3 regions of the Pseudofrankia coriaricola genome follow, and region 3 is predicted to be linked to each of the others. Evidence: riboswitches for the same ligand, from Rfam matches in the RefSeq annotation. Region 3 holds a riboswitch; each other region holds the start of a gene.

Region 1 (9,950 bases), on a different contig from region 3:
CGCCAGCCGTCGCCGTCCCCTAGGCGGCCCTGGCTGCTGCCCGTGCTGGTCGTCGGTGGGCTGGTCGTTGTCGCCGGCGTTGTCCTCGGCGTGCTGAGACTGGTCGGCCATGACGGTGGCTCGGGCGAGACCACGGTGCCGAGCGCCTTCGTCGGAACCTGGTACGGCACGGTCGGCGGCGCCGAGATGTCCCTGGACCTCAAGGACGGCAAGGTCGGCGACATCGTCGGCGCGACGACGTACGCGGGCGCCTGCACCGAGACGGTGACGCTGCTCGAGGTCGGCGACGACTCGTCAGTCCGCGTTCACGAGGCGGCGCAGCCGGGCGACGAGGTCTGCACCGACGAGGACATCACCCTGATGCTCCAGGGGTCGGGTCGGTTGAGCCTGCACTATGAGTCGCATGCGGGAAGTGACCCGGATGGGACGGTCATCCTGACGCGAAACGGCGGAGGCAGGGCGACCTGACCGTCGGTCGGGGCGGACGGGAGCTGAACAGCGAAACCGCCCTGACCTCGACAGGAGGGAAAGGTCAGGGCGGTTCCTGGGCTCCCGCGCCCGGAGGGGGAAGAGGCGCGGGAGGGCGTGAGTGCCGGCGGGCTGGCCGCATTGCTCACCCACCGGCGGGATTCCGACCGTCCGACGACGGTCGGGGCCTTGACTAGCCGAACAGAGCCTTGTGGGTCTGCGGCCCGACGACGCCGTCGACCAGCAGGCCGTGGGAGGCCTGGTAGGCGCGCACGACACCGTTGGTCTGCGGGCCGAAGTAGCCGTCGACCCCGACCGTGTAGCCGAGGCTCGCGAGCTTCTGCTGCAGCTGGCGGACCGCGTCCAGGTAGGTGGCGTGGTTCGCCGCCTGTGACAGGTACCAGGCATTCGCCGGGATCGCCGGGGCCTTGGCCAGGGAGACCGGGGCGGCGAGGACAGCGCCGCTGCCGACGGCGTTCGCGGCGGCATTGCCGCGCGCCAGGTAGGCGCGGTAGGCACCCTTGGTGTAGGTGGTCCAGGCGCTGGGGCCGGAGCCCTTGCAGACCTGGGTGGCGGCCCATGCGTTGGTCGCCGGGTCGTAGAGGTCGCGGCTGCCGACCCAGCCGGCGTGCGCCCGCATGTTGATCTGCCACAGGCCGCGCGAGTCCTCGCCGACGGTGGCGTGCGCGTAGCGGTTGCCGCTGGACTCGGCGAGTGCGATCGCGACCCAGGTGGCGAGGCCGACGCGGCAGCTGTCGAGGCCCGCGGAATGCGCGTAGGCGGCGATCTGAGAATCCGAGACGATGGTGGAGGCGGCGCTGGCCGGAGAGGCGCCGGCGAAGACGGCGGCGCCGGCGGTGGCCGTCATGACACCGGCGGCGACAACAGCGGAGCCGCGGCGGCGGACAACATTCTTCTTACGATGACGACCCTTGCGCATTGTTCGAGATATCTTTCCCGCACGCCTGTGAGGTTAGCTGTCGGGTTCGGGCCGGGAAGCCCGGCCGGTCATTTTCGGGCGCGTTGAACAAGCGCCTTGAATGGCCGACTTAACCCCGAGGGCTGGCGCCACGTGGCGCCAGCCCGGAGGAACGTGGTTCCCCCATTTCTGCCCTGGCGATCTCTCGGAGGGGGCACTGGGCCGGGGGCAGAACTCGGCGTCCGGACCGGTGCTTGCAGCGAGCGGAGCAACCGTAACTAGCTACCCGCTGTAGTCACAAGCTGGTGAACTGGGCAGATGTCCGGCAGGTCTGTCACGCAGCGTGCAATACCTTGTGGCAGTGCGCTTACTGGTAGCTAATTGTGACCAGCGTCACAGTAATTGACGCGAAATTCGGGGAACAAGAGCTGGTTGCCGCGCGAATCATTGTCGCGGAGCGGCTTTTGGTGGTCACTTGTCCCGCTTGTGGCCCGCCGCGAGCGGCGCAGATCAGATGCGCCGCGTAATGCCTGGCCGGACTTCCCTCTGGTCGAGCAATCGCCTGTCGCGGCGTGTTCCGGTCGTTGGGTCGCCGTGGTTGAGGTCACAGCGGGTGACCTGGGCTCGTCGGCCGTCGAGGAGTGCGTTCGTGCGGGCCATTTCCTGAACACACCGGAGGCGGCTGATGGCGATTACCTCTACACGTACGGCACCCCGCCTGGCGACAGCCTGCTGTCGGCCCTCCTGGAGTACGTCAGCACCGACACGGCCAAGAACCTGCTCCGCGGCGAGGGCTTCACCCCGTGCGTCGACCGCGACAAGAACCTCATGGCCACCCTCTGCGCCACCCGCCGCTGATCCCCCGCCCGGCTCAAGGCTGGAAGCGGTAGCCCATGCCGGGTTCGGTGAGCAGGTGGCGGGGGCGGGCCGGGTCGTCCTCGAGCTTCTGGCGCAGGCGGTTGAGGTAGGTGCGCAGGTAGTGGGTCTCGGTCTCGTACCTCGCGCCCCAGACCTCGGTGAGCAGCTGGCGCTGGGTGACGAGCTTGCCCGGATGGCTGACCAGCACCCTGAGCAGACCCCATTCGGTCTTCGTCAGGTGGATCTCGTCGGCCCGCTCCTCGCCGGCGGCACCGTCGCCCACGTCACCACCGGCACCGCCGTCGGGCGAGACGCGCCCGGCGGTGCCGTCAGGGCCGTCCGCGTCGTCGTCCGCATGGCCCGTGCCGTTCGCGCCGCCCGCGCCGCCCGTGCCGCCCGTGCCGTCGGCGGAAGGCCAGGCGCGGGTGACGCGGTGGGCGGCGAGGTCGACGGTGATGTGGCCGAAGCGGACGATCGGGCTCGCCCCCTGCTCGCCGCCGCGGCGGCCGACCGCGCGCAGCCGGGCGAGCAGCTCGTCGATGCCGAACGGCTTGGTGATGTAGTCGTCGGCGCCGGCGTCCAGGGCGCCGACCTTGTCGCGGCTCTCGGCGCGGCCGGACAGGACCACGATCGGCACCCGGGTCCAGCCGCGCAGGCCGTGGATGACCTCGACGCCGTCCATGTCCGGCAGGCCGAGGTCCAGGATGACGATGTCCGGGAGGGCCGACGCGGCGGCGGAGAGGGCACCCGCGCCGGTGTCGGCGACGACCACCTCGTAGCCGCGCGCCCGCAGGTTGATCCGCATCGCGCGCAGGATCTGCGGTTCGTCGTCGACGATCAGCACCCGCGTCATCGGACGCTCCCGGCGTCTCCGCCGCCCGCCGCCGCGCCGGGCCCGTCATCCCGCCCGGGCCCGTCATCCCGCCCGGGCCCGTCATCCGGCCCGGGCCCGTGTTCGATCCGGGGTTCGCCGTCCGCGTCGGCGGGGAGGTCGATGACCATCGTGAGGCCGCCGCCGGGGGTGTCCTCCGGGGTGAGCGTGCCGTCCATCGCCTCGATCAGGCCCCGGGAGAGCGCGAGGCCGAGGCCGGTGCCGGTGGTGTTGTCGGTGTCGCCGAGGCGCTGGAACGGCTGGAAGATGGCGTCCCGGTCGGCTTCCGGCACGCCGGGGCCGCGGTCGACGACGCGGATCTGCACCCGCCCGCCGAGCGTGCTCGTGGTGATCAGCGGCGGAGTTCCGGCCGGCGAGAACCGGATCGCGTTCGCGACGACGTTCGCGACCACCCGTTCCAGCAGCACCGGGTCGGCCCGGATCGCGGGCACCTCAGACACGTCGCCGACGTCGCCGATCTCGTCACGACCATGATCCGCGGGCTCGGTGCCGATACGGACTCCGGTCGCGTCCGGGCCGATGCCGTCGAGCGCGAGCGCGACGACGTCCTCGGCATGGACCGCCCGCGGGAACACCGACAGCACCCCGGCCTGCAGCCGGCTCATGTCCAGCAGGTTCTCCACCAGCGCCGTCAGCCGGTCGAGCGACTCGTCCGCCGTCGCGACCAGCTCGGCGCGCTCCTCGTCCGACCAGGCCACATCCTGGGCACGCAGCCCCGTGACGGCCGCCTTCGCGGCGGCCAGCGGCGCCCGCAGGTCATGCCCGACGGCGGTGAGCAGCGCGGAGCGCACCCGGTCGGCCTCCGCGAGCGGCCTGGCGCTCGCCGCCTCCTCGGCGAGCCGGAGGCGTTCGGTGGCGGTCGCCGCCTGGGCGGCGAACGCGGCGAGCAGCCGCCGGTCGGCGGCCGGGAGCGGACGGCCGCGCAGCGCCAGGGTGAACCGGTGACCGGCCGGCACCTCGACCTCGCCCTCCGACGGCCGCGTGCACGGCCGGTGCCCCACCGACGCGACGACCCGCCAGCGCTCCCGTCCCGTCCTCGCCTTCGCCGGCTCCGCGGCCGCGCCGGCCGTCGTCGACGGCGTCGCCGGTCCGGTCCGGGCGTCCTCGTCGGGTGAGTAGGACTCGAGCAGCGCCACGGACGTCATCCCGAAGCTCTCACGCGCCCGTTCGAGGATCGCGGGCAATGGGTGCTCGCTGCGCAGCACGGTGCCGGCGAGGGTGGCCAGGGTCTCCGCCTCGGCGCTCGCCCGAGCGGCCTGGCCAGAGCGCCGGCGGGCCAGGTCGACGACCCGGCTGACCGCGACCCCGACCGCGACGAACACCACCAGCGCGAACGTGTTGTTGTGCTCGGCGACCGTCCAGTGGTGCAGCGGCGGAGCGAAGTAGTAGTTCAGCAGCAGCGACGAGGCGACCGCCGCGGCCAGCGCCGGCCAGATCCCGCCGACGACCGCCACCGCCACCACGACCAGCAGGTAGAGCAGTATGTCGGACGTCAGGTTCAGGGCGGAGCGGGTCGCCGCCGCCACCGCCGTGAGCGGCACGAGCGTGGCCGCCGCCAGCGCGAACCCGGCCAGCTGGCGCCGGTACACGACCCTGTGGTCGCCACTGTGGCCGGGGCCGGGGCCGGGGCCGTGGCCGGGCGCGCCGGGCCGGTGAGGCCGGCGACCGCCCGCCGGCTCCTCGCCGGTGGGCCGCCCGCGGCCGCTGGCGGCGCTCGACCGTTCGTGGGTGACGAGGTGGACGTCGATCGAGCCCGAGCGGGCGGTCGTCGTGACGCCGACGCCGCGGCTGAGCACCTGGGCGAGCCGGCCGCGCCGGCTCGCGCCCAGGACGAGCTGGGTGGCGTTCTCGGCCCTGGCGAAGTCGAGCAGCGCGGCCGGGACGTCGTCGCCGAGAACCTGGTGGTAGCTGCCGCCGAGGCTTTCGACCAGGTCGCGCTGGCGGGCCAGCGCCGCCGGGTCCGCGCCGCTGACCAGGCCGTCCGGGCGGCTGACGTGGACGGCCAGCAGGTCGCCGCCGCCGGGGAAGCGCGCGGCGATGCGGGCCGCGCGCCGGATCAGGGTGTCGCCCTCGGGTCCGCCGGTGAGTGCGACGACGACCCGCTCCCTGGCCTCCCAGGTCGCGGTGATGCCATGGTCGGCGCGGTACCTGTCGAGCTGTTCCTCGACCTGGCCGGCGACCCAGAGCAGGGCGAGCTCGCGCAGCGCGGTGAGGTTCCCGACCCGGAAGTAGTTCGACAGCGCGGCGTCGACCTTGTCGGCGGCGTAGACGTTGCCGTGCGCCATCCGGCGGCGCAGTGCCTCGGGGGCCATGTCGACCAGCTCGACCTGGTCGGCGGCCCGGGCGACGGCGTCGGGGACCGTCTCTCGCTGCGGCACCCCGGTGATCTTCGTGACGACGTCGTTCAGTGACTCCAGGTGCTGGATGTTGAGCGTGGTGACGACGTCGATGCCGGCGGCGAGCAGCTCCTCGACGTCCTGCCAGCGCTTGGTGTTGCGGGCGCCGGGAACGTTGGTGTGCGCGTACTCGTCGACGAGCGCGAGTGCCGGCCGGCGGGCGACCACCGCGTCGACGTCCATCTCCGTGAACTCGCTGCCCCGGTGCCGCAGGACCCGCCGGGGGACGGTCTCGAAGCCCTCGGACATGTCGGCGGTGAGCGGGCGGCCGTGTGCCTCCACCAGGCCGATCACGGTGTCGGTCCCGCGCCCGGCCCGCCGGTGCCCCTCGGAGAGCATCGCGTAGGTCTTGCCGACCCCGGGCGCCGCGCCCAGGTAGATACGTAGCCTTCCCCGGCGCGGACCGTCGGCGGCGCCCGTCGTCATCAACTGCTCGTCTCTGCCTGGTTGTTCAGGCATGTCTGGCTGTCTCGGTGTGGTGGGCGATGGGTCGTGGGGGCGGAGGTAGTAGGTCATGGAGATGGGTGGCGCCTCGGCGTCCGGTGGACTTCATCGCCGTTGGCGGGGGCTTGAACCGTCCATGGGCGGGTGTCAACCGACGTGGACGGCGGGGCGGCGCGAACGGTCCGGCTCGGCCTCGCGCAGCACCTCACGAGTGATCGGGGCGACCTCGCCGACGCCGAAGAACAGGAAGCGCAGCAGGTTCGTGAACGGGTTCCCCTCCGTCCACTCGAAGTAGATGTGCGGGCGCGCGCCCGTCAGGTCGCGCAGGTAAAGCATCAGCGCGGCGATGGCGTTCGGGACCGACGCGCTGGTCAGCCGCAGCACCCGGTAGCCGTGCCGGTCGACGCCCATGACCGACAGCGCGCCCTCGAACTCGGACGCGTCCGTGATCGAGACCTCGACGTACAGCAGCGGGTCGCCGGCCGGCACGTGGGCGTCCCGGCGGACCTGAGCCTCCTTGTCGCGGTACTCGGCCTCGTCCCCGGAGTCGGGCTCGTTCGCGACCAGCCGCAGGTGCCCGCCCGGCTCGCCGTCGTGGCCGAGGCAGCAGGCCTCGGCCACGAAGCGGCGGGCGATGTCGTCCATTCGGATGTCGGTCACCCGCAGCTCGAACGCGCGCACCGAACGGGAGGCGAACGAGACGAGCAGGATCGTGATGATGAAGATCGACGCGATGATCAGACCGTCTGGCCGTTCGAAGACGTTCGCGATCGTCGTGTAGATGAAGACCGCCGTGATCATCCCGAAGGTGACCATCCGTCGGGTCGAGCGCCGCCCATCCGCGTCGCGCCGCATGCACGACAGCGTGACGGCGAGCGAGGCCGACGTGATGAGCACCAGCACGCCGGTCGCGTACGCCCCGCCCTGCTTGTCGACGCTCGCGTCGAACACCCAGGTGACGAGAAAACCGATCCCGACGAATATCAGCACCAGCGGGCGGACGGCCCGGGTCCAGCGCGGGGCCATGCCGTACCGGGGCAGGTAGCGCGGGACCAGGTTGAGCAGGCCGGCCATCGCGGACGCGCCGGCGAACCAGAGGATCGAGATGGTGCTGACGTCGTAGACGGTGCCGAACGCGCCGCCGAGCAGGTCGTGGGCCAGGTAGGCGAGCGCGCGGCCGTTGGCCGGCCCACCGGTGTCGAAGTCCTTCTCCGGGATCAGCCACACCGTCACCAGGCTGGTGCTCAGCAGGAACACGCTCATGATCACGGCGGCGGTGGTGAGCAGCCGGCGGGCGTCCCGGATGCGGCCGCGCGGGTGCGCCTCGGTGTCCTCGGGATCACCCTTGATCAGCGGCATCACGGCGACGCCGGTCTCGAAGCCGGACAGGCCCAACGCCAGCTTGGGAAACACGATCAGCGCGAACCCGACGAGCAGGAACGGGTTGGGATGTTCGTTGACGAGCAGCTGGTGCCAGTCGCTGATGACGTGCGGCTCGCCCACGACCTTGGCGAGGGACACGGCCACGACCACGGCGTTCAATGACAGGTAGATCACGACGAGGATGACCGCGATCCCCACCGCCTCGGTGAAGCCGCGCAGGAACACCGCTCCCAGCAAGGCGAGCAGCACCAGCGTGATGATCATCGACTCCCCGTGCAGGACGCTCGGGGTGTACGGGTTCTCGACGATGTGGGCGGTCGCGTCCGCCGCCGACAGGGTCATCGTGATGATGAAGTCGGTGGCGGCGAAGCCGAGCAGCGCCAGCACCAGCAGCTTGCCGGCCCACCACGGCAGGAAGCGCTCCAACATGGCGATCGAGCCCTCGCCGTGCGGGCTTTCGTGCGCCACCCGCCGGTACACCGGCAACGCCCCGAACAGGGTGAGCAGCACGAGCACCAGCGTCGCGATCGGGCTGACCGCGCCGGCGGCGAGCACCGCGATGCCCGGCTGGTAGCCGAGCGTGGAGAAGTAGTCGACGCCGGTCAGGCACATGACCCGCCACCACCGGTGCCGCCGGTGTTCCTCGGCCGGCTGGGTGTGCGGGCCCGCATGCTGCTTCGACTGGTCCGCCAGCCCCTGCAACAGCCAGTTCCGCAGGTCCTGCCGGTAGCGGGCGGCCCGGGTCGGCGGCTGGCCCGCCCGCGCCCGTCCGGGCGGCCGCCACGAGTCCCATCCCTCGGGCGGCACCATCGCGGCGGACCCAGCCTGGGCCCGCGGCTCAAGGGGTGGCTCAAGGGGTGCGGACTCGGTCTGCGTGGAGGCGTCCGATGGCCCGGCTACCTCCGAGGAAGAGCCGGAGTGCGTCGCATTCGTGCGTTCGGCCGCCTGCGCGGCCTCGGGACGTGCGCCTGCCTCTACCTGCCCGTTCGCGGGCGCGGGCGAAGGCGCGGGCGTAGGCGCGCCGTCCGGTGCCGGCCCTCCGTCCGCATGGCCGCCCGCGGTCCCCGGGGGAGGTGTGCCCACCTTGTCTGGCGCGCTTCCAGGAACCCTCGGCCGCGCCGTCACCGGTACCTCCGTCGCACGTCATCGCCCGGCGACCCCGGCCGCCGGGCGAGCTGGGCCGGCCCGTCCGGCGCTGTGGTCCTGACCGTGCCACATCGTGGGGTCGGCAGGTGCCTCCGAAGATCCTTGTTGACGGTTTCTTGACACCCCCGACACCCCCGAGCCGGATGCACGGCCTCTACGCTCACCCGACGGCCGCCTCGCCGCCGCGCGCCGCGCCGGGGGCGGCACCCGTGGGAACTGCCACGCCGGCCCGCATACCCTCGCGACGATCATCTATTCGTCCGTGCGCGCCGAGATGCCCATGATCTCGGTCCAGGCGTGCCCATATGGGACAAATTGGGCAGGCCAGGACCTGGGTCGCCATCGTGGGGGCGGCCCAGGCTCTACCCGTCCCTGGTCAGCCGGCCGCGGGGGCGGAGGGCTTGCTGACGCGGTCGAGGGCGGAGTTCAGCTCGACGACGTTGACTGTCGGCTCACCCATGAACCCCAGGGCACGGCCGGTGGTGTGCTCGTCGACCAGTTTCGCGACGACGGCCGGGTCGAGGCCGCGGTCGTGGGCGACCCGCGCGACCTGGAGGCGGGCGTAGGCCGGCGAGATGCCCGGGTCGAGGCCGCTGCCACTGGCGGTGACGGCGTCGGCCGGTACGGCGGGCGTCGCCGGGGCGTCGCCCCGGATGGGCACGATCTTGCCGGCCGCGATGTCCTTGCCCGGTTCGCGGCAGCTCACCGCGACGCCGTCGTAGGTGGCCTGGAACGGCGTGGCCGGGCAGACCTCGTTGACACTGACGACCCGGGTGACCGCGCCCTGATAGCCCTGCTCGGCGTAGAACACGGCGAGTACCGCGCCGACGCCGGACGGCGCGCAGTACGGCCGCGAGCCGTCGACCCCGTCCGCCTCGCCGACCGCCTTGCTGCGCGCGCAGACCTGGGTGAGCAGGCTCTGGCGGCTCTCGTCGTCCGCGGTCGCCGGGTCGTCCGGGGTGTCGACGATGTCCTCGGGGCCGAGGTTCGACGCGCTGGTCGACGTCGGGTCGTAGCCGTCGCCGGCGGCGGACGGCCGCGGCTGGAAGTAGCCGGGCAGCGGGTTGCCGTCGGCGTCGGTGGTCAGCTGGCCGATGAGCCGCGAGCCGACGACGGTGCCGTCCGCCGCCTTGATGAGCGAGCCTTCGGCCCTGCCGTGCAGCCCGGGAATCTGGGCCACGGCGAGGAGCGCGAACGGGTAGGCGAGTCCACAGATGACGGTGAGTACGAGCAGGGCGCGCAGCGCGGCGAGGTGCTGGCGGGCCCAGCTCGGAAGCCGGATGACCATGTCAAATCCCCGGGATGAACTGGATGATCAGGTCGACGATCTTGATGCCGAGGAAGGGGGCGGCGAGGCCGCCGACTCCGTAGACGAGCAGGTTGCGGCGCAGCATCGACGACGCGCTGGCTGGCCGGTAGCGCACGCCGCGCAGGGCGAGCGGGA
Region 2 (9,950 bases), on a different contig from region 3:
CCGCCGCGAAGCCAGCCAAAGGCCGCGCGACTGTGGCGAAGCCGCGCGCGGCCGGAGGCGCCCAGCAGACACAGCCAAAGGCCGCGCGATCGTGGCGAAGCCGCGCGCGGCCGGAGGCGCCCAGCAGACACAGCCAAAGGCCGCGCGATCGTGGCGAAGCCGCGCGCGGCCGGAGGCGCCAGCAGACACGAGTGGGGTGAGGAAGGCAAAGGAGTCGGGCCGCGGGCCCCGTCCGTTCGGCGAGATGCCATCGAGATGCCATCAAGGCATCGTCAGGCGAGATGCCTGGCCGAAACGGGCGCCATCGTGGTGTCAGGTGTGGTTCGGTTGGGGGCGTGGCCGCCAATCCGCTCACCGCATGGTGGGGCAAGCACCGCAAGGCAGCCGTCATCGCTGTCGTTGCGATCTTTGTGCTCTATCTCTTCGCGCACGGCAGCGGCTCGGCTAAGACCTCGGAGAAGGACATGCCGTCCCGGTACGAGTCCAAAGGCCGCGTACTGCTCGTGCATGCCAAGCGGAACTCCAAGAAGGCGGTTCCGCTTGTGCTTGTTCTGCCGGACAACAACACCAAGACGAAGGTGTTCGAAACGGACAGCGGCGCGTCGAAACTGGCCGACCGGAAGAACTTCGCGCTCGTCTACCCCGAGCCGGTCGCCGGCGAGTGGCAGGTGGACTCAGCCGGACCCGACGCGCAGTACCTGATGGACATCGTCACGTACATGTCCGAGGACTGGACGGCGATCGATCCGAAGCGGGTCTACATCTGGGGCCTCGGTGAGGGCGCCCGGCTCGCGCTGGCCCTCGCCTGCGCGAACCCCACGAAGTTCGCGGCGGTGGGCGTCGTGGGCCAGTTCGACCCCGATCCGGGTCCGAACTGCCCTGACCAGGTGCCGACCGACCGCGAGCGACAGGCCTCGTGGGACGACGACCTCTCCGGCAACCTGTGGAGCTTCTCGCAGAACAAGTCCCGCTAGTGATCCTGGGGACAACGGCCGCCGGGTGTGCGAAGGAAGATCATTTTCGCACACCCTTTGGCCCTCTAGCGGCCAGGTTCGGATCGGCGACCGGAGCGGTCCAGGAAGACCGCGACCGGAGCGGTCCAGGAGACCCGACCAAAGCGAGCTACTGCCGCGCCGCCCCGTCCGCGACGATTCATGATCGCCGCGGACGTGTTGTCGCGGTCGCGATTTGGCCCGATTCACGACTACGGCGACACGGTCGTGGTGATCTACCAGTCGCGTGCTGGTGAAGCGAACGCTGGTGACGGCGGCTCTAGGAGACGCGATCAGAGCGGGCCAGGCGACCCAGAGTGGGCCGGCGAGCATGCGGGCCTGGCCACCGGCGGCCTCCCACGACGGACTGACTGACCGAGGCCAGCCGCCCGCCCCGTCGGCGGGGGGGTTTCCGACGGGGCGGGCGGGGCTGGGTGCCCGGGCGGTCGTGTGACGTCCCGGGCCATCCGCGGGCCGGGCGAACCCAGCCGGCGGAAGTCTGATGTTGGTGTCTCGTTGGCCGCGGGCGCCGCCCCGCCGGATGGGGGGAGATCCGGTGGGGCGGCGTCGCGTTGTTCGGCCCGGAGCCGTGGGGGCAGCCAGCCGGGCCGCCGCCGCCGAGGGGGTTCGGACGGCGGGTGGTCCGCTGGCGGAATCGAGGGCGGGAGGGGGAAGCCCTTGATGCCACCAGCGGACGTCCTGGGTGGCGCGGCCAAGGGGCGAGGGCCACGCCGGCTGCTATGCGGAGAGTCCTGGGGGTCTGGGAATGCCTGAGGAAAGGCACGATGCGTCGAAGGAGACGGGCCACCATGGCCGCTGTCGCATCCAGCCGCAACTTACCGCCGCCGGTACGGATGGCGGACGCGTCGCTGGGTCGCTGCCTGGTCGGGCATCACCGAGCGTCGAAGGCTTTGGAAACTCTGAGAGCGACGGTTCCACCGGCTTCGCCGACGGTTGGAGCCAGCCAGGCGGTCAGGCCGTGTCCGCGAACCCGGAGGGGAGTGGGTTCGAGGAAGGACCCCGCGAACGGGGCAGCCGAACCTGGCCGAACGTCGCCGCTCAAGGAGTGAGCCCTCCTCGCCCGCCGCGCCCCGCTACAGGACGCGGCCGACGTTGTAGCTCGTGCTCCAGATCGTCTGCAGCTGCACGACCGAGCCGGAGTGCGGCGCGGCCCACATCTTCCCGTCGCCGGCGTAGATGCCGACGTGGTAGATGTCACCTGGCGTGCCGAAGAAGATCAGGTCGCCGACTTCCTTGTGCGCCTGGTCGACGTGGAGCGAGGCCTCGTACTGCGCCTCCGCCGTCCTCGGCAGGCTGCGGCCGAGCTGCCGGAAGACGTACTGCACCAGGCTGGAGCAGTCGAACGAGTCCGGCCCGTTGGCGCCGTAGACGTAGGGCTTGCCGGCCTGCAGCGACGCGAGGTAGACGGCCTTCTCACCCAGGTCGCCGTTCGACGGGGCGTTGATCGTGACGCCCCGGCTGGGCGAAGGGGCCGGCCGTTCGGCGACGTTCACCGTGCCGACGTTGTCCGAGACGGCGGACTGCAGTGCGTCGGTGCCGTCGAAGACCGCGGTGATCTGTGTCGTGGTCAGCACCCGCGCGGTGTACGAGGTGTACCCGTCGTTGTTCGTCTGCAGGTGCAGGAAGGTCGCGAAACCGGTCGGCAGCTTGACCTGGACCTTGACCAGCTGGTTGGCCAGCGGCTGGTTGGTGTCCTTGTTGGTCAGCTTGAAGCCGATTTCGACCGGCTGGTCCGAGTAGACGGTGACGTCGGGGTTCGTGATGAACAGGTCGACGTCGGCCTTCGCGGTCAGCGTCGGCGCGGCCAGGTCGGACGCGGTGTCCGTGTCGTCGGCGCCGATGGTGGACGCGAGGCTCACCGGGTGGATGGCGGCGCCGCCGCTCGTCGATCCGGAGCCGAAGGCGCTGGCCAGGCTGAGGCCGGTGGTGACGGAACCGTCGTCTCCGAACGCGTCCGCCGAGGTGTCGGCCGCCGGGGCGCAGCCGGCGAGGGCGATGCCGGACATCGCGATCGCACCGGTGGTAGCCGCGGCGACCGCGGTACGACCTCGGACCTTTGCCACCACGGTCAGACCGCGGTGACGACCCCTGCTGGTATCAGGCAGGGTGTCGGTATCCCACTGTACGGAGGGCGCGGACAAGTGTGGTCCTTCCCGTACGCCTGCGAGGTGAGCTGTCGGGTTCGGGCTGGGCTGCCCGGCCCTCGCGCAGCAAGCACGCGATGGGCTTCACCCCAAGGCCCGCGCCGGAGGGGGCGCTGGCCGGTACTGCGAGGTGGGTCCCCCGCTCCTGCCCGAGGTGACGACTCGGAGGGGACACCGGGACCGCGGGCAGGATTCGGCGTTCGGTCCGGTGCTGAGCCTGACGTCGTGAACAAGACTAGTCCACTGGGATGATGACGATAAGCGTGGGTACCCCCCATAAGCCTGATTTCTGCGAACCGTCGGTTCCGAGGACCGAGGCTGCCGTCATGGCAGGGGTCGCCGAGGGTAGCCATCCACCCGTAACCATCGCAACTGACTAGGTCGTGCCGATCCATCGGGTACTCCACGTAGCTTGAACACTACGCGCAGATCCGGCCTTGCGGGCGGAGGACTACAGTCGGCACACGATGTGTGTCTAGTCCGGGGGCGCCATGGACGCCCGCACCCCTATGACGAGTGGGCCTATCCAACGGTTCGAGCAGGCTTCGCCGGGTCGATGGGGCCGTCTGGGCATTAGGTCCTAGTCGTTGGGACTAAAATCCCATTGTGATTAGCGCAAAACCTAACCGTTCCCCGTTGCGTCGAGATAGTTACTTACGGTCGTTAGGGCGGCGGGCGGGGAGCGCGTCTGGTGATGAAGCCGGCGCGGTCAAGCACCTGAAGCTCGATCGCCAGCTCGATGACCTCCCGGGGAAGGGTCCGGTAGGTGGCCTGCATGGCCTCGACCGCGGCCCTGGCCCGCTCGGCGAGCTCGTCGAGCGCGTGCTGGCGCTGGCGCATCCGAGCGCGCTCCTCCTGGATGGTGCGCACCGTCTCTTCCTGCCACCGACGGGTAAGCAGCAGGTGTTCGCTCGCGTCGGCCGCCTGGCGCTTGGCCTCCTCCAGACGGCCGAGCAACTGGTCGAGCAGTTCGAGCCGGCCGGCAAGCTCCGCGATGAGGTCGCCACGAGCGATCGCGGCGATCCCTCGGTCTTCCTCTCGGTCATCTGGCGGTAGGGGATCTACCGAACCGTCAGCACCGACCGACGGCAGCGGGACGGGTGAGAAGTCAGACTCGGGGTCAGGATCCGGCCCGCCCGCGTCGTGCGGCCCCGGGTGCCCGTCGTAGACATACGTGTAGCCCTCGTACGCCTGCTCCTCGTAGCCCTCGTACGTCTGCTCCTGGTAGGCGGACACGGTCCACGGGACGTCGTCCGGACCCTCTTGGCCGGCGGCCTCCGAGCTGGGCTCCCAGACCTCTCCGATCGCTGGCCTCCCAGATCGGCTCCCAGACCTCCCCGATCGGCTTCGCCAATCGGGCAGGAACCCCGGATCCGGCAGGGACCCTGTCGCCAATCGGGCAGGGACCCCGGATCCGGCGGGAAGCCCGTCGCCGATCTGAGGGGGAACCCAGGCGCCCTCCGAGCCACCAGTGACGTCCGCGGCGGCCATCCCCTCGGGCTCGGCCACCCACTCAGATCCGGCCACCCACTCGGGCCCAGGCAGGCCGTCGGGCTCGGCGGCGGCCTGGGACCCGATGGGCCAGTCAGGCCAGAGTGTGCTCTCGGACCTGGTGGGATCGACCGCGGGTGGCTCCTCCCGCCCGGCCAGGTCCACGACCGGAATGCCGCCCTCGTCGAGGCCCGGATGGTCAGCCGGAGGAGCGTCACCGGGCGCGGGCATGCCGGGCAGCGCCAGTTCAGGCACGGTGGCGTGGACGTACACGCCGGGTGACTCGGCCCGCTGCCCCCCGGCGTCGGCAAGGCTCCGCGGCCCGGTCGGGCTGGGCGAGCTGGCGAGGCTGCGCCGGCCGCTTACATCCGCCACGGTAGGTAACGGTAGCCGAGCCCTCTCAGTGAGGGGCCCATATACGCCGGCAGCGATCGTTATGAAGCCGGAAGCGGTGGGCTTTGTGTCGGCTCGGGTGCCGTTACTGGACTAGTCCGGGCTATTCGCTGTCTGTGCCCGGTCGAGACGGTGGCTAGTCACCAGGTGGTTAGCCGGGGCGGCTGGGGGCCTGGCGGAGATCAGCGGGTCCGGATGGCCGGGCAGGTCAGGCAGATCCGCGGCATGACGTAGGCCGCGGCTCCAGCCGCCTTCGGCGATTTCGCTGCTGGCATCCAGCACGGCCCAGTCGATCACGTCGTCTACTCCGACGGCGACCGTTCGTCCCATCCGGATGTGCGCGAGGTCTGGGTGGACCGTGTCGTTGAGGCAACGTCCCAGCAGCCAGGCTGGAGCGGGCCAGGAGGTCACCAGCACCCAGGGCGCCTCGAAGCCGCCCGGGACGACCAGCCGATACCGGACGATGAGGTGGCCGAGCGGCAGCAGCTGCCCGCGCACGAATCGGCGCCGCAGCTGGTCCAGCTGGTCACGGGCGGCGCCCGAGGCGTCGTCCGAGGCGGTGTCGGCGAACGCCGTTCCCGCGGCCGTGTCTGCCACGTTCGCGCCGTCGGTGCCGGTAGCCAGGGGGGCCGCCGTGCCGTTCGGCGGCTCGAACATCCCGGACCGGTACCGCCGGTCCGAGGCTTCCCCGGCCTGCCCGGTCGCCGGCCTGCCAGCAGACCTCCCAGATCGCTTACCTCCCAGATCGCTGACCTCCCAGATCACGACCTCCCAGATCGGCTTCGCCGATCCGGCAGGGACCCCGTCCGTCGATCCGGCAGGGACCCTGTCGCCGATCCGGCAGGGACCCTGTCGCCAATCGGGCAGGGACCCCGGATCCGGCAGGGACCCCGGGCTTCGCCGGTCGGGCAGGAAGCCTGGGAACCCCGGGGCAGCGGTGCCAGCCATATCGGCAGGGTAGCGGAGAGGTTTCCGAGGGTAGAAGGCGGATGCGTAATCTTGACGTCAGATGCGCGCTGGAGCCGCTCATCGCGACATGTAGTGGCAACGAGTGCCACTACATGCGTGAACCTCATGCGAGCGGCCACGCCTTGCGATCGTGCGTCGATCTGCCGGCTGGCTGCCATAGGGTCGCCGTTTTGGGGCAGGAGTCTCCTGGGTCGGACCGATGCGCCCGGCCGGTCATGCGTGCGGGAGTGAGCGGAGAACCGGCTCCCCGGCGACGCGACGAGGGAGGGCGCTGTAGGAGGTGGCAGATGCCCGCTCTTAAACGCCACGGTTCCCTGGCCAACTCGCGACTGCTCGCGGCGGCCAGGTCCGCGCCGCGATCGCTGGTGAAGATGCGGTCGCGGCGCGCGGACGGGTCACGCGCCGGACGCGGCTCCACGCCCGGCGGCCCGTGGGCCTCCGCCAGCGGCGTGGACAGCGGCGTGGATGTTGGTACAGCGGAGGCGGACTCGCATAAGGGTGTCGACGCCGAGCCGGCGGACGACAGTCTCGTACGGCTGGTCGGCCCGGTGCACCGCGACGCCGCCCGGCTCGCCGCCTGGGCGGGCGGAGCGGCGCCCGGGGCCGACCCACGCCAGATCCATCGCGCCGGTGACACCGCCGTCGCCGCAATGTGTGCGCATCTTGCCACGATGGGCTACGTCATCTATCCGGAAGTCGCCCGGCTGCTGCCGCATACCGAGAGCCGTATTACGCGGCTGCGTGCCGGCGCGCGCGAGATGTTGATAATCATGCGTGGGGTTCAGCAGTACGCGCAGGGCGACACACACCCGCCGGGGGCCGAGGCCACCGAACTGCGCCGCGAGCTGGCGACGGCGATCTCGGACCACAGCCGGGAGGAGGAGGATCTGCTGCGCGAGTTCGACCAGGCGAGCACGCCGGAGCAGCGGCAGCTGCTTGCCGCCGAGTACGAGCGGGCACTGCCGCGCGCGCCAAGCCGCCCACACCCGCACCTGCTGCGCTCCCGCGGGCTGCTCGGCGGCCGGCTGGGCTACCGGATGATGGCCAGGTTCGACTACCTGCTCGACACGATGGACGCGCGGGTCATCCCCTGGGCGAAGGTCCGCGAGCCGGGCAAGGTCGGCCCGTGGGGCACCTGGCTGCTCGGACGCCCGCCCCAGGCGCGTCCCCCAGCGCCTCAGGCCACGACGACGGGCTGGGCGCCCGGGCCGGACGCGAGCCAGCCGGAGACCAGCGCCGTCAGGCCACGCGGATAGATCGTCTCCGTACTGGCGGCCACCTCGTCGACAGTCCACCAGGCCCAGCCGAGCGTGGAGCGCTTCTCCAGGTCGGTCCACTCGGCCGGGTCGACATCGACCCGCTCGGGGATCCGCACGACGAAGAACGACTCCTGCTGGATGTACGACTTGCCGGCGAACGTGAAGCGAGTGGTCCTGGTCCCGACCGGCTGCCCGACCTCCGCCAGGCGGATGCCGACCTCCTCCGCGATCTCTCGGATCGCGCCCTGCCGCGCGCTCTCCCCTGGGTCGAGGCCGCCACCGGGCACATGCCACCAGACCGGCGAGTCCTCGAGGGTCGGGTCGTGCGACTGGATCAGAAGGAACGCGTCGGACGGGTCGACCAGCACGACCCGGGCGGCGACGCGCGGAATTGGTTCCAGCACATGCCTAGTCTGCCTGGCTGGCCTGCCCGGTCTTTCCCGCCGCGACCGCGGTCACAGACCCAGGCGTGCTTCGGAGAGCGCCGCGACGAGGTCCTGCTCGCCACTGATCTCGACCTGGGCACCCGCGCGCCGGCCATAGCCGTACAGCAACAGCTCGGCGGCCGGGCCCGACAGAACCACTGCCGGCTCGCCCTTGCGCGCGACGACCCGCGACGCACCCGGGCTTTCTGTCGCGGGCCCGTCAGTGCGTTCGAGAACAACGCCGCCCGGCACCCGCCGGTACGCGACCCGGGCGAACCGGCGAGCCGTGGCCCACAGCGTCTCGCGTAGCTCCGGCGTGAGCTCGCGCGCCGCGAGCGCGCCCGCGGCGTTCTCGGGAACGCCCTTCGGCGCGCGGCGCACGTCCTCGCCGTGGATATAGAACTCGACGAGGTTCGTGGCGTTGTCGATCGGCCCAATCCGGGTTGGCTGCCAGCGCGGCGGCCCGGACCGGAAGATCGTCAGGAGCTCGGGGAACGAGTGGGCCGCCCTCGTCGCCTTCTCGGCGCGCTCGGTCATCCCATGCAGCCGCGGGACCATCAGGCCGGGGCCCGCCTTGGGTACCCGCTCCCTGGTCACCACGTGGGCGAGGAGGTCATAGCTGTCCCAGCCCTCGCACAGGGTCGGGTGCTCTGGCCCAGCGGCCTCGATCACGTCCGCGAGCAACGCCCGCTCGTCCCGCGCCCGTCCCATGCGCCTACCCGCCTTCCCCGCCGCCCGCTAACCAGGCCACCGGCAAACTGTCCCATGCCGGGGGCCTCGCGCGCCCGGCCGGCGCACCGCCGCCGGCCGGGTTAGTGGAGCCGGGACGCTTCGCGCCCGGCTCCACCCCAGCCTCACCAGAGCGAGGCGTAGGTGGCGGCGCCGTTCGGGTTCTCGTTCGGGTTGAGCAGGGACGAGTGGACGTTGCCCGCCTCGGAGTTGTTGAAGTACGTCTCGTAGGCGAGCGCGTCGGCGTTGGCCTTGAACGTGTCGTACATCTTCCTGATGTAGAACGGGTTGTCCCCGCCGGCCTGGCCGGACGCGCCCGCCCCGGTGTCCGAGGTGGAGACGAGGCCCCATTCGGAGACCGAGAACTGCTTGCCGTGCTGCCGGGCGAACCGGATCACGTCACACAGCCCGGCGCTCGAGTTGCACGATGAACTCCAGGACGACTCGTTCAGGCTCGGCGGCCACATGTCGTAGTTGTCGATGCCGATGATGTCGACGTAGCCGTCACCCGGGTAGGCGTCGTACGGACTGCCGCTGTGCGCGTTCATGGTCCAGTCGATCCGGGCCTGCGGGTCCGTCGAGCGGATCGCGCCGACCACCTGCTGGAAGCAGCGCTTCCAGGTGCCCACGTCGGTGTTGCCGACGGACCAGGGGAACCAGTCGCCGTTGAACTCCCAGGCGAGCCGGACGATCGTCTTCGGCCGCCCGATGTTGTTCAGGTAGTTGCCGAACTGCGCCCACTGCGATGAGTAGGCGCCGTTGGCGCACGACCCGAAGTCGCCGCCGCCTTCGGGGAAGAGCGGCTGGGAGATGACCATTTGGCCGTCCCAGCCGGCGTACTCGCCGCCGATCCACGGGTTGGTTATGTCGTTCCAGTTGTCGCGCACGGTGTAGCCCATGATCACGGTCACCTTGGAGCCGCGGAACTGCTCCCAGGCCGCGACCTTGTCTCGGCTGCCGACGACGATGCCGGACAGTCCGCCTGGGACCCGTCCGCCGCCTCCACCGCCGCCAGCGGGCACGGCGGGTTTCCCGGGTGCCGCGGTGCCTGGCGCGCCGGTGCCCGCGGGCGACGGCGACGCGGAGGCCGGGCCGGTCGGGGTGGCCGAGGGATTCGCGCTTGGCGATGTGGAGGCGGACGCGGAGGGGGACGGTGCTTCGCTTGCGAGCGCCCGGCCGAGACCGCCGTCGAGGGCGGAAGCCCCGACGACGAATTTGTCGTCGCCGCCGTGCGGCGCGATGGCGAACCCGACGCCGGCCACGGCGACCGCCAGCGCGCCGACTGCCGCGGTCCAGATCAGGAAGCGCCGGTTGCGGGCGGCGCGGACCGGGATGCTGTGTGCCCCGGTGCTGTGCGCGCCGGATGTCCGGCCGGTCGTGACGATCGTGGTGGGGGAGGGTGGTCGGCTGCTGGCGCGGCGATCGCTGGCACGCCCGGATGGCAGCGGGCCGGTATCCATGGATGTCGCCGAGCTGTTGGCCCGGTGTCTCACGGGAGCGTCCTTCCGCCTGACGGCTTACTTGACG
Region 3 (9,950 bases):
CCTTACCCTCGTCGCCCCACTGGGCTCCGATCAGGACAAGCGCAGGCACGGGGCAAGACTGTACTAAGAACGAAGCCCGACCTTCCCCACCGATTGGCTAAGTGACGGCCTGGTGTCTGGCTGTGCGTTCGATGCCCGACCCGTCCCGGTAGCCAATCGCCGACCTCCCAGATCGCTGACCTCCCAGATCGGCTCCCAGACCTCCCCGATCGGCTTCGCCAATCGGGCAGGGACCCCGGATCCGGCAGGGACCCTGTCGCCAATCGGGCAGGGACCCCGGATCCGGCAGGAACCCTGTCGCCGGTCCGGCAGGAACCCCGGGGACCCCTCGGGCAACTCGGCGCGGAGGATTCGGCCCCGCGGGCCCGACGATCAGCCGGCCTGCCCGAGCTGGCCGGGCGCGGTGGGGTCGCTGTCGGCCAGGAACGTCCCGATCCGCTCGACCTCGGCGGTCTCGCCGATCGCGGCCGCGGCCTGCCCGAGGGCGGCCAGCGCGCGCAGGAATCCCTGGTTCGGCTCGTGCGACCAGGGCACCGGCCCGTGCCCGCGCCAGCCCGAGCGGCGCAGCGCGTCGAGCCCGCGGTGGTAGCCGGTGCGCGCGTACGCGTACGCCTCGACCGGGCGCCCGCCGTCGAGCGCCGCCTCGGCCAGCACCGCCCAGGCCGCGCTGGATGTGGGGAAACGAGCGGCCACGTCGCTGGCCGCCGCGCCCTCGGCGAGCGCCGCGGACGCGGGGTCGAACGGCAGCAGGGTAGCCGGCGGCCCACCCAGAAGATCGGCACGCCCGGACGGAGTCGTCATACCCCAACCGTAATCGCCCCGACCCGCCACCCAAGGACCGGCCCGCGCCGCGAGCCTGACGCCGTTCTGGCAAGCGAGGCACTCGACCTAGCCCCAAGAAGATGACGGCCCGTCCCGCAAGCGTGGTGCCGTTCTGGTGAGCGAGGCACTCAACTCAGCCCAGGGGGGTGACGGCGCATCAGCGCTGGCGCCAACCCACCCACGTCGCCAGCCTGGAACCAGCCCAGCCACCGTCATACGCCTGTGCCCGGAACCACGCTCAAGGGCGCTCCGCGCCCGCCAGGCTGACGCAGCGGTCAGACGCGCAGCGGCTGAGCCGCGCGGCAGCCTCAGCCTTGGACGGTCGCGTTCCAGATGTTCTCGCCGACGACGCCGGGCTGGCCGTCGCTGACCTTGGTCAGGTACGAGTAGAGCGCGGCGACGCCCTGCGACTGCGGGCCGAACTTGCCGTCGACGGTGAGCGAGAAGCGCTGGTCGCGCATCTGCTGCTGCCAGACGTACGCGTCGGCGCGCACCTTGCCGCCGTCGGCCGAGGAGATCGTGCCGTGGAAGCCCGACTGCTGGACCTCCGAGCGGGCCCGGTCGAGCGTCATCGGGGGCTCGACCGGCTGGACCGCCTGCTGGACCGAGCCGCTGGAGGCGGACGACGAGACGCCGCCGACCGGCCCGTTGTTGGTCAGGCCGAGCTTCTTGGAGCAGGCCGGCCACGGGGACCAGCCGCGGGAGTTGTACAGCCGGTATGCCGCTTCGTCCTGGACGGCAGGTGGCGCCTCGCTGGGCAGGCCGGAGTAGCCGAGGCCCTGCCAGGTCCGCTGGTCGAACTGGTAGGCGCCGTAGAAGCCGTTCCCGGTGTTGATCGAGTAGTTGCCGCCGGACTCGCACTGGCGCAGCCGGGCGAAGTCGTCCGGGGTGGCGGCGCCGGCCGGTATCGCGGTGACCGCGAGGCCGCTGCCCACGAGCGCCGTGACCGCGCCGGTGGTGCGTAGCAGGCGGGCGGTCGACGACGGGCCCTGCTGGGCGCGGTGCCGGCCTCCCGTCCTGTAGGCGGGCCGGGCTTCGCCGGTCTGCTCAGACGGCATGTCGGTCCTTCCCTGCGCCTGCGGGGTGAGCTGTCGGGTTCGGGCCGGGAATGCCCGGCCGGTCGTCACCTCGCGCTCCGCCGATGGCGTCGCGTCCGGGCTGACCGGCTTCACCCCAAGGACGCGACTGTCGCCACGCCCGGAAATGGGTCCCCCGCTCCTGCCCAAGCGGATCCGTGCCCCGCGATAGAGGGGCCATCTCCACACGCGGGTGGGGGCAGGACTTGGCGTCCGCCCGCGCGACTCACCCAGGTCGGGCGAGTAGCACCGGACTGTAGCGAGCCCGCATCCTTCGCCGCAAACCGGGGTCGCCCCAGTGAACGGGGCGGCCCCGGTTCGCGACTGCTCCAGCGGTGGCGCCAGCCGCTCGCTGACGCCGCCTGGCCGGCACGCCGGCCGGCAGCAGCGCGATCATGATGAGGCTCGCGCGGCTTTCAGCCCTGTGGCCGGCGCGGCGGCCCAGCGGCGAGGCAGCGGCCGGTCGTCTACCGCCAGGTCCCCTTGCCCACCGACCAGCCGGCGGGTCAGAGCCGTATGCCTCCGACTGGCGGCCAGAGGCGGGGTGGGAAAGGGGTCCCGTCGCCGACGTGGGCAGCGGTCGGTGGGGGCCGATCGCGGCGAGGTTCCAGCGGCGGCGGGTCGACTGACCTCGCGGGGCCGGCCCGGGAGGGAGGTGCCGGGCGGGTGGCCCAGGCCGAGGCTCTTCTTCAGGGACCGGCGTCAGCCGATCTCCGGGAGTTCCGTCAGCGACAGTGGCAGAGCCCTGCGCGGCCGGAGGCCTCGGCAAGAAGGTCAGACGGGCGGTGACGCCTGACTGCTCAGGCGAAGGTGGCGGCCCAGGTCTTTGGACCGACGACGCCGTCGACGGCCAGGCCCTTGGCCCGCTGCAGCGCGCGGGCGGCCTCGGCCGAACGCGGCCCGTAGTGCCCGTCGACGGCGAGCGAGTAGCCGATCTTGTTCATCTGGGCCTGCCAGGACCGGACATCGGCGCGGTACTGGCCGGCCAGCGCTGTCGTGAACGGCAGGCGCGCCGTGGTCGAGGAGATCGCCTGGGTCACGAGGGGCGCCCTGGGGGCTGAGCGGGAGGCCTGGCTGGCGCCGGGGGAACTGGCGCCAGGCGCGAGCTGGTCCGGGCCCATCCCGCGGCCGCAGTCCGGCCACTGGCCAAAGCCGGAGCGCTGCGCGAGCCGCAGCGCCGCTTCGTCCTGAACCGCGGGTGGCGCGGCACTCGGCAGTCCCGAATATCCGAGGCCCTGCCACGTTCTCACAGAGAACTGGTACGCGCCGTAATATCCGTTGCCGGTATTGATGGAATAGTTTCCGCCGGACTCGCACTGGCGCAGTTCTGCCCAGGTGGATGAGGCGTTCGCGGGTGTCGCGACGGCGATCGTGCCACCCACGGCCGCGGCGATGACGGGAACGGCCGCGAGGGTCTTGCGTAGCCGGCGTGCCGGGGACGTGATGGCCCGCCGGGGCTCCCGGGACTGGCGGATCGGCCCCGCCGATTCGGCGGGTTCGGGGCTGACGGAGACGCGCACGCTCGTGGTGCCGTCTGGCGGACAGTCGGCCAATGGCGGAACGAAACGCCCGCCGGGCATGCGATGTCGACCAGGGGTACTTGTTTCGGACATGCGTGGTTGCCCTTCCCCACGCCTGCGAGGTGAGCTGTCGGGTTCGGGCTGGAAAGAGATTGCCCGGCCGCGCGACATGTTCGGCTGTTGGGCTGACGCGCTAGGTCCTGCGCATCAACGAGTACAGCGAAAGTCGGTCGGCTTCACCCCTAGGACGCCTGTTGAGGGCGAGGCTGGCGTGGCGCGCTGTCTGGCCACGCAGGCCGTCGCCCTATTGAGCCTTTTCCGTCACCACTTCGGCTCCACGGGTCTCGTCGGTCCCGATAAGGCTGGCGGAAAAGGTCGCTGTCCAGGATCTCTGGTCAGGCGTCCGGATTCGGTTCCCCCGTTCCTGCCGCTGGTTAAAAACTCGCCGGGCGGGGGCAGGATTCGGCGTGCCGCCCGGTGGGTGCCTGTCCTGTCGCCAGGCACGGCGAAGACCATAACCACATTCCTCGGGGTGACGGCAAGCATTGAAATAGGCACGTGAAGAAGGCCACACCGGCGTGTCGCTGCTTGAAATCTGCCCGAAACGATGTTAGCGCGCGCATACGCGCGCTCATCTTTCCTACCCGGTGCCGTGGTCGGTGATTTCTTGCTCCGCGTCGAAGATCTGCTGACTGGCGGTTTCGCCCCACAACGGGCGGGACCATCCGTGCCGGAGGGCCACGCGCGGGTCTGGTGTCGTCCGCGTGTCGCGTCGAAAAATAAATCTACCATTCTGCCGCCCGAACGGCCCCTTCGATGCATGCCCGGGCGAAATGCGATCCTCGCTACACCCGTCGGGACACACCCGGTTGCTGTACATTCGGTAGTCAAATGATTACTTCTGGTTAACTATTGCGGTTGCGACCGCTAGATGCCGTACCCCGCGGTGGTCTACCGACGGTGGCGCTCAGTGGTCCAGAAGTCGCCGATGGGTAGTCGCCCCGTTCGGAGCGGTACCGGGTCGGGCGGGAAGGTTGTTGTTGGTTCGCTCCGTGCGGGCGGCGCGCTCCGGCCCCGTACTCGCTTCGCTCCCACGGGACCTCCGCGCGCCGTCCTCCTCCGCTCACGGGCGTTCCGGCGACCTCCGCTGCGGCCCGACCCCGTCGCTTCGCTCGTGGCCGGGCCTCCGCGGAGGCGCGCCTCCGCGCCAGCTCGGTTGCCATGCGCTGGAACGTCACCAATCCTCGAACAGCCTCTGTTTGCGGGCACTTCGCTGCGCTCGTGGGCGGTGCTCGCGCCTGATGGGGTAGGAAGCGCTAAGTCACAGAACGACTTCGGCCCGGGGCTGCCAAAGTGGCGGCCCCGGGCCGAAGGTGTGACTTCGAGCTCAAGATGATCTAGAAACGGTCAAGCGCGACGTAACCGTGCGGCGCGGAGGCTTCCGCAAGGCTCTGGCTCACGCCTGGATCGAGTGGGTCTTGGTTGGTGACGTTCAGCGATAGGTGACCGTGCGGCGCGGAGGCGCGCCTCGCGGAGGCCCGTCCACGAGCGAAGCGACGTGGCCCCGCGGGGATGGTTCTGGATCGGGTCGTTGTGGATTGGTGACGTTGAGCGGCGGGTGACCGTGCGGCGCGGAGGCGCGCCTCGCGGAGGCCCGGCCCACGAGCGAAGCGAACTGGGTCGGGCCGCAGCGAGGTCGCCGGAGGGCACGTGAGCGGAGGAGGACACGGCGCGGAGGTCCCTTGGGAGCGAAGCGAGTAAGGGGCCGTAGCGCCGTGCCCGCACGGAGCGAACCAGATTAAATGGCCTGGCCGGCGCTGCGCAGGTCCTCGCAGGCCTGCGCGACACGCTTGGCCATGTTCGCCTCGGCGGCCTTGCCCCAGGTGCGGGGGTCGTAGGACTTCTTGACGCCGACCTCGCCGTCGATCTTCAGGACGCCGTCGTAGTTCTTGAACATGTGGTCCGCGACCGGCCGGGTGAACGCGTACTGGGCGTCGGTGTCCACGTTCATCTTGACGACGCCGTAGTCCAGCGCCTCGCGGATCTCGGAGAGCTCCGAGCCGCTGCCGCCGTGGAAGACCAGGTTGAACGGCTTCGCGTCGGGGCCGAGCCCCAGCTTGGCGGCCACGTGCTGCTGGCCGTCGCGCAGGATCGTCGGGCGCAGCTTGACGTTGCCCGGCTTGTAGACGCCGTGCACGTTGCCGAAGGTGGCCGCCAGCATGTACCGGCCCTTGCCGCCGGTGCCGAGCACCTCGGCCGTGCGCCACATGTCCTCGGGCGTGGTGTACAGCTTCTCGTCGATCGCGCCGACGACGCCGTCCTCCTCGCCGCCGACGACGCCGATCTCCACCTCGAGCACGATGTTCGCGGCCTTGCAGTCCGCGAGCAGCTCCTCGGCCAGCTTGAGGTTCTCCTCCAGCGGCACCGCGGAGCCGTCCCACATGTGCGACTGGAACAGCGGGTCGCGGCCGGCCCGCACCCGCTCCTTGGAGATGGCGACGAGCGGGCGCATGTAGGCGTCGAGCTTGTCCGCCGGACAGTGGTCGGTGTGCAGGGCGATCTGTACCGGGTAGGCCTTGGCGACGTGGTGCGCGAACTCGGCCAGTGCCTCGGCCCCGAGCACCATGTTCTTGACCGTCGCCCCGGACAGGTACTCGGCCCCCCCGGTGGACACCTGGACGATTCCGTCGCTGCCGGCCTCGGCGAAGCCGCGCAGCGCGGCGTTCAGCGTCTGTGACGACGTGACGTTGATGGCGGGGTAGGCGAAGGCATTGGCCTTCGCCCGGTCGAGCATCTCGGCGTAGACGTCTGGGGTCGCGATGGGCATCGAAAGCTCCTGTCAAAGGCGTCGGGCCACCGAGCGGGCGGACACGGCCGGCTCGCCGGCCGGCGGCCGTCATCCCCTGGCGAGCCGGGCAGTGATGGACGGCGCGCACCGGGGCGTGCCGGGACCGCGCGTTGCGGGCTGTGTTGCGCGAAGGGTATGACGCGAGGCGGTCCGACGGGAGCCCGTTGCCGCCGACATCGCGCGTGCCACCGTGACTCGTGACTACTTACCCTTCGATCCGTCATCTTGGCAGCGACCGCGCCGACCGGGTGTCGAGCGACCCGCCGCTTGGCGCGTCCGCACGGCGCGGGCGGTCGCGCCCGCCGCATCTCGCCCACCCGGTCGACATCCGCCCAGGTCGGCCGCAAGAGCACCCGTTTCCCGTCCATACCCCCGGATCCGAACCCGGCGCGCAGCGTCCGACGGCCGAGGCGCTCGGCGTCCCCGTCAGACTGAGGTCATGGATGTCGACCGTCTATCCGGCCTGACCCTGTATCTGACCGTGTTCGCGATCGTCTTCCTTGAGAGCGGCGTGCCGATCGCGTTCTGGCTGCCGGGAGACGCCATGTTGTTGGCGACTGGGCTGATGGCGGCAGATCCGGCACACCGGGTGTCACTGCCGGTACTTGCGGCCGGCGTGACCGTGATGGCGGTCGCGGGAGTCTGTGTTGGCTATGTCACCGGGCGGCGGCTCGGCCGGCCCTGGTTGGAACGCCGACACAGAAAGCTGCTCGAACGGACCGAGGCGTTCTACGAACGCTTCGGTCCGGTGACGCTCGTGGCCGCCCGATTTGTGCCGTGGGCGCGTACGTTCGCCCCGATCCTTGCCGGCGCGGTGCGGATGCCGTGGTCGCGTTTCCTGGCGGCGGCCGTGATCGGCGCGGTGATCTGGGGGACCGGGCTGCCCGCTCTGGGCTACGCGGCGTCGTCGCTGCCCGGGCTGGAGGAGTCGGCTTCCTGGCTCGCGCCGGCCGTCGTGGTCGTCTCGGTCGTGGCCGGCCTGTCCGGCGAGCTGCTGCGGCGCGCGGCCCGGCGCCGCGCGACGACGGCCGGAAGCGTCGAGGAAGGAAAAGGAGAGAAGGAAGAGGGAAAGGGAGAGAAGGAGAAGGAGGAGCCGGCCAGGCTCACGCCCGTCGAGGGCGGCGGCCGGTCGTAGCGCACCCATGACTACAACCGTCTAGTCACGCAGCCACGCGCAACCCCATACTGGCGACGTGTCAGCGCAGCCTAGCTACCGTTGGTGACCGCGCATCAGCGCAGCGCCCGGGGTCCCGCCGGATCCGGGGTCCCTGCCCGATTGGCGACAGGGTCCCTGCCGGATCGGCGGAGCCGATCTGGGAGGTTAGCGATCGGGGAGGTCTGGGAGCCGATCTGGGAGGTCTGCCGGCCACCTCGTCAACCCAGACCTAGCCCAGCAACCGCCATATACCAGGGCCCGGAACCACATGGGGAGGGCGCCCAGCGCCCCGGACCTCCCAGATCGGCTCCGCGAAGCGTCCGGCGCGGGACCGCCGTGCTGAGATCCGGGTGTGCTGTCATGCTGCATGCTGAGACGTGATCCGGACTCCGGCCGCGGGTACCGCGTGCCCGGATGGCCGGGATGGCCTCGCCTGCGAGGTCACTGTCAGGAGGGCTGACGTTGGCTCGGGTGGTGGTCACCGGCGCGGCCGGGTTCGTCGGCGGGGCGGTTGCCCATGCCCTGCGTGGTCGCGGGGATGAGGTGGTCGCGCTCGACGCGGCCCGCGGCCCTGGCGTGGTTGCCGCGGACGTGAGCCGGCCAGGCGACTGGGAGAAGAAGCTCGCCGGCGCCGACCTGGTGGTCCACGCGGCGGCGGCAGGCATGGGCGGGGTCGGCGAGCTGCCGCCGATCCGCGGCGGCCGGCCGGTCGGCAGCCCGAGGATTCCGCTGGCTCGGATGCGCCAGGTGCTGCTCGGCGGGACGGCGACGGTGCTCGACGCCGCCGCCCGCGCCGAGGTGCGCCGGGTGATCCATCTGTCCTGTGTGTCGGTACTCGGCCCGGACATCGCCGACGGCATCGACGAGACCGCGCCGGTGGGGCTGACCGGCGACCCGCGCGCCGACACCCTGGCCGCCGCGGAGCAGTCGGTGAGCGCGGCGACGGCGTCCGGCCTGTCCGCGACGGTGCTGCGCCTCGGCGACGCCTACGGCCCGCGGGCCGGCCGGTGGACGGTGTGGCCGGTGCTGCTGCTGCGCGCGGGCCGGTTCGTCCTCCTTGACGGCGGTACCGGATGGCTCAACCCCGTCCACATCGACGACGTGGTCGCCGCCGTGATCTCCGCCGCGGACTCGCCGCGGGCGGGCGGCGAGATCCTGCATGTGACGGGCCCGGAGCCGTGCACGGTCGCCGAGTTCGTCGGTTACTACAGCCGGATGCTGGACCTGCCCGCGCCTCGCTCCGTGCCGGCCAAGATGTACGGCGCGCTGGATGAGGCGGCCGTGGCCGTCGGGCGCCTGCGGGGCCGGGTCGAGTCGCGCCGTGTCCCGCGGCCGGGCTCCTCGGCCACGGCGCCCCGCGCCGCCGGCCGGAGCACCCGGCCGGCCGGCGGCGCGCGGGAGCCGCTCGGAGACGCCGCCGGCGGCCAGACACTCGGCCCGTCGGCCAGGTCGGCGGCCCTGGGGATCGTGCGCGGCCTTGGCGCCCGGCTGGTCGCCGGTGTCGACCCGCGCGGCCGGATGGACCTCGGGCCGCTCACCGTGGCCGACGTGACCAGGACCGGGAGGTGCTCCGGCGAGCGGATCACCGCGCTGACCGGCTGGGGCCCGCGGGTCGAGCTCGCCGACGGCATGAGCCGCACGGAGGCGTGGCTGCGTGAGCGCGGCCTGCTCGGCGTCAGCGAGCCATCTCGGCGTGGGTGAGTGTGGGCGACGACGGCCCGACGCTGATGACGCCGCGGCTACAGGCGTTGCCGGTGACGCTGTGGAACGCGGGCTACGTCGCTGAGGAACTGGCGCGCAAGGTCGCGCTCGCGGCGCGCCCGGCTCCGGGGCTCGGAGTCGGTGGCCTGTTCGCCGGCCCGGACGCGCGCGGGACGGCCGAGCCGGCGGCATTGCGCCGCGAGCTGCGCCACCGCGCGGGCGCCGGCCGTGCCGCGCTGACGTGGGTGGTGCGCGACCACGACGGTGTGGCCGTCGGCCTGCTCGGCGCGGACACCCGGGCGCGCCGGGCCGCGGTCGCGGTAGTGATCGGCCCGGACGAACGCCGGTGCGGATACGGCGCCGAGATCGTCCGGGCGTTGGCCAGCTGGCTGGAGGCGTATCGCCTGGCGCTGGTGGAGACGCGGGTGCGCGCCGACGACCCCGCGTCCGAACGGCTGGCGATGGTGACGTCCTTTCAGCCCACCAGGGTCGTACTCGCCACCGGCTGGCGGCTTTGGTGCCGTCCGCCGTCCCGTTGATCCTTCGCGGCACCTGGCGCGCGGCGGCCGGGTGGCGAGAGGACGCGCGGCCGGCCCTCATGGGTAGCGCACTAGGTATAAGGCCCTGGCGACGTGGCCGCGCGGCCCTCGCCGCGCGGCCCTCGCCGCGCGGCCCTCGCCGCGCGGCCCTCGCCCCTCGCCTCTCGGGTGGCGGTCGCCCCAAGTTGCCCGAAAGTCCCGAACTCGCGCCGACAGGGACAGACATCCGTAACAGGGCGTAACGGCGCGACGAGGGCGTGGAGCTCACTCGCACCCCTCGCTCATGGG

What was found. A riboswitch is a leader RNA that binds a small molecule or an ion and turns the genes downstream of it on or off. The one in region 3 is predicted to bind cyclic di-AMP.
Region 1: another riboswitch for cyclic di-AMP. It lies ahead of QOZ89_RS32745 (peptidoglycan-binding protein); the one in region 3 lies ahead of QOZ89_RS28330 (transglycosylase family protein).
Region 2: another riboswitch for cyclic di-AMP. It lies ahead of QOZ89_RS08740 (C40 family peptidase); the one in region 3 lies ahead of QOZ89_RS28330 (transglycosylase family protein).

Annotation. Positions count from the first base shown of each region.
Region 1 covers NZ_JASNFO010000073.1:68,059-78,008, reverse strand. Annotated here, with positions in the region: gene QOZ89_RS32750 (hypothetical protein) at 1-468, shown strand, start outside; gene QOZ89_RS32745 (peptidoglycan-binding protein) at 662-1,408, opposite strand; cyclic di-AMP (ydaO/yuaA leader) riboswitch at 1,416-1,597, opposite strand; gene QOZ89_RS32740 (hypothetical protein) at 1,982-2,245, shown strand; gene QOZ89_RS32735 (response regulator) at 2,259-3,098, opposite strand; gene QOZ89_RS32730 (sensor histidine kinase) at 3,095-5,959, opposite strand; gene QOZ89_RS32725 (amino acid permease) at 6,125-8,170, opposite strand; gene QOZ89_RS32720 (potassium-transporting ATPase subunit C) at 8,883-9,794, opposite strand; gene kdpB (potassium-transporting ATPase subunit KdpB) at 9,796-9,950, opposite strand, start outside.
Region 2 covers NZ_JASNFO010000013.1:84,677-94,626, reverse strand. Annotated here, with positions in the region: gene QOZ89_RS08745 (PHB depolymerase family esterase) at 336-974, shown strand; gene QOZ89_RS08740 (C40 family peptidase) at 2,087-3,154, opposite strand; cyclic di-AMP (ydaO/yuaA leader) riboswitch at 3,158-3,324, opposite strand; gene QOZ89_RS08735 (hypothetical protein) at 3,821-5,023, opposite strand; gene QOZ89_RS08730 (hypothetical protein) at 5,135-5,698, opposite strand; gene QOZ89_RS08725 (hemerythrin domain-containing protein) at 6,298-7,266, shown strand; gene QOZ89_RS08720 (NUDIX hydrolase) at 7,188-7,673, opposite strand; gene QOZ89_RS08715 (TIGR03085 family metal-binding protein) at 7,725-8,405, opposite strand; gene QOZ89_RS08710 (glycoside hydrolase family 26 protein) at 8,549-9,916, opposite strand.
Region 3 covers NZ_JASNFO010000057.1:1,608-11,557, reverse strand. Annotated here, with positions in the region: gene QOZ89_RS28340 (adenylosuccinate synthase) at 1-49, opposite strand, end outside; gene QOZ89_RS28335 (DUF3151 domain-containing protein) at 373-801, opposite strand; gene QOZ89_RS28330 (transglycosylase family protein) at 1,131-1,880, opposite strand; cyclic di-AMP (ydaO/yuaA leader) riboswitch at 1,900-2,054, opposite strand; gene QOZ89_RS28325 (transglycosylase family protein) at 2,699-3,373, opposite strand; gene fbaA (class II fructose-bisphosphate aldolase) at 5,217-6,245, opposite strand; gene QOZ89_RS28315 (DedA family protein) at 6,706-7,401, shown strand; gene QOZ89_RS28310 (NAD-dependent epimerase/dehydratase family protein) at 7,885-9,123, shown strand; gene QOZ89_RS28305 (GNAT family N-acetyltransferase) at 9,120-9,662, shown strand.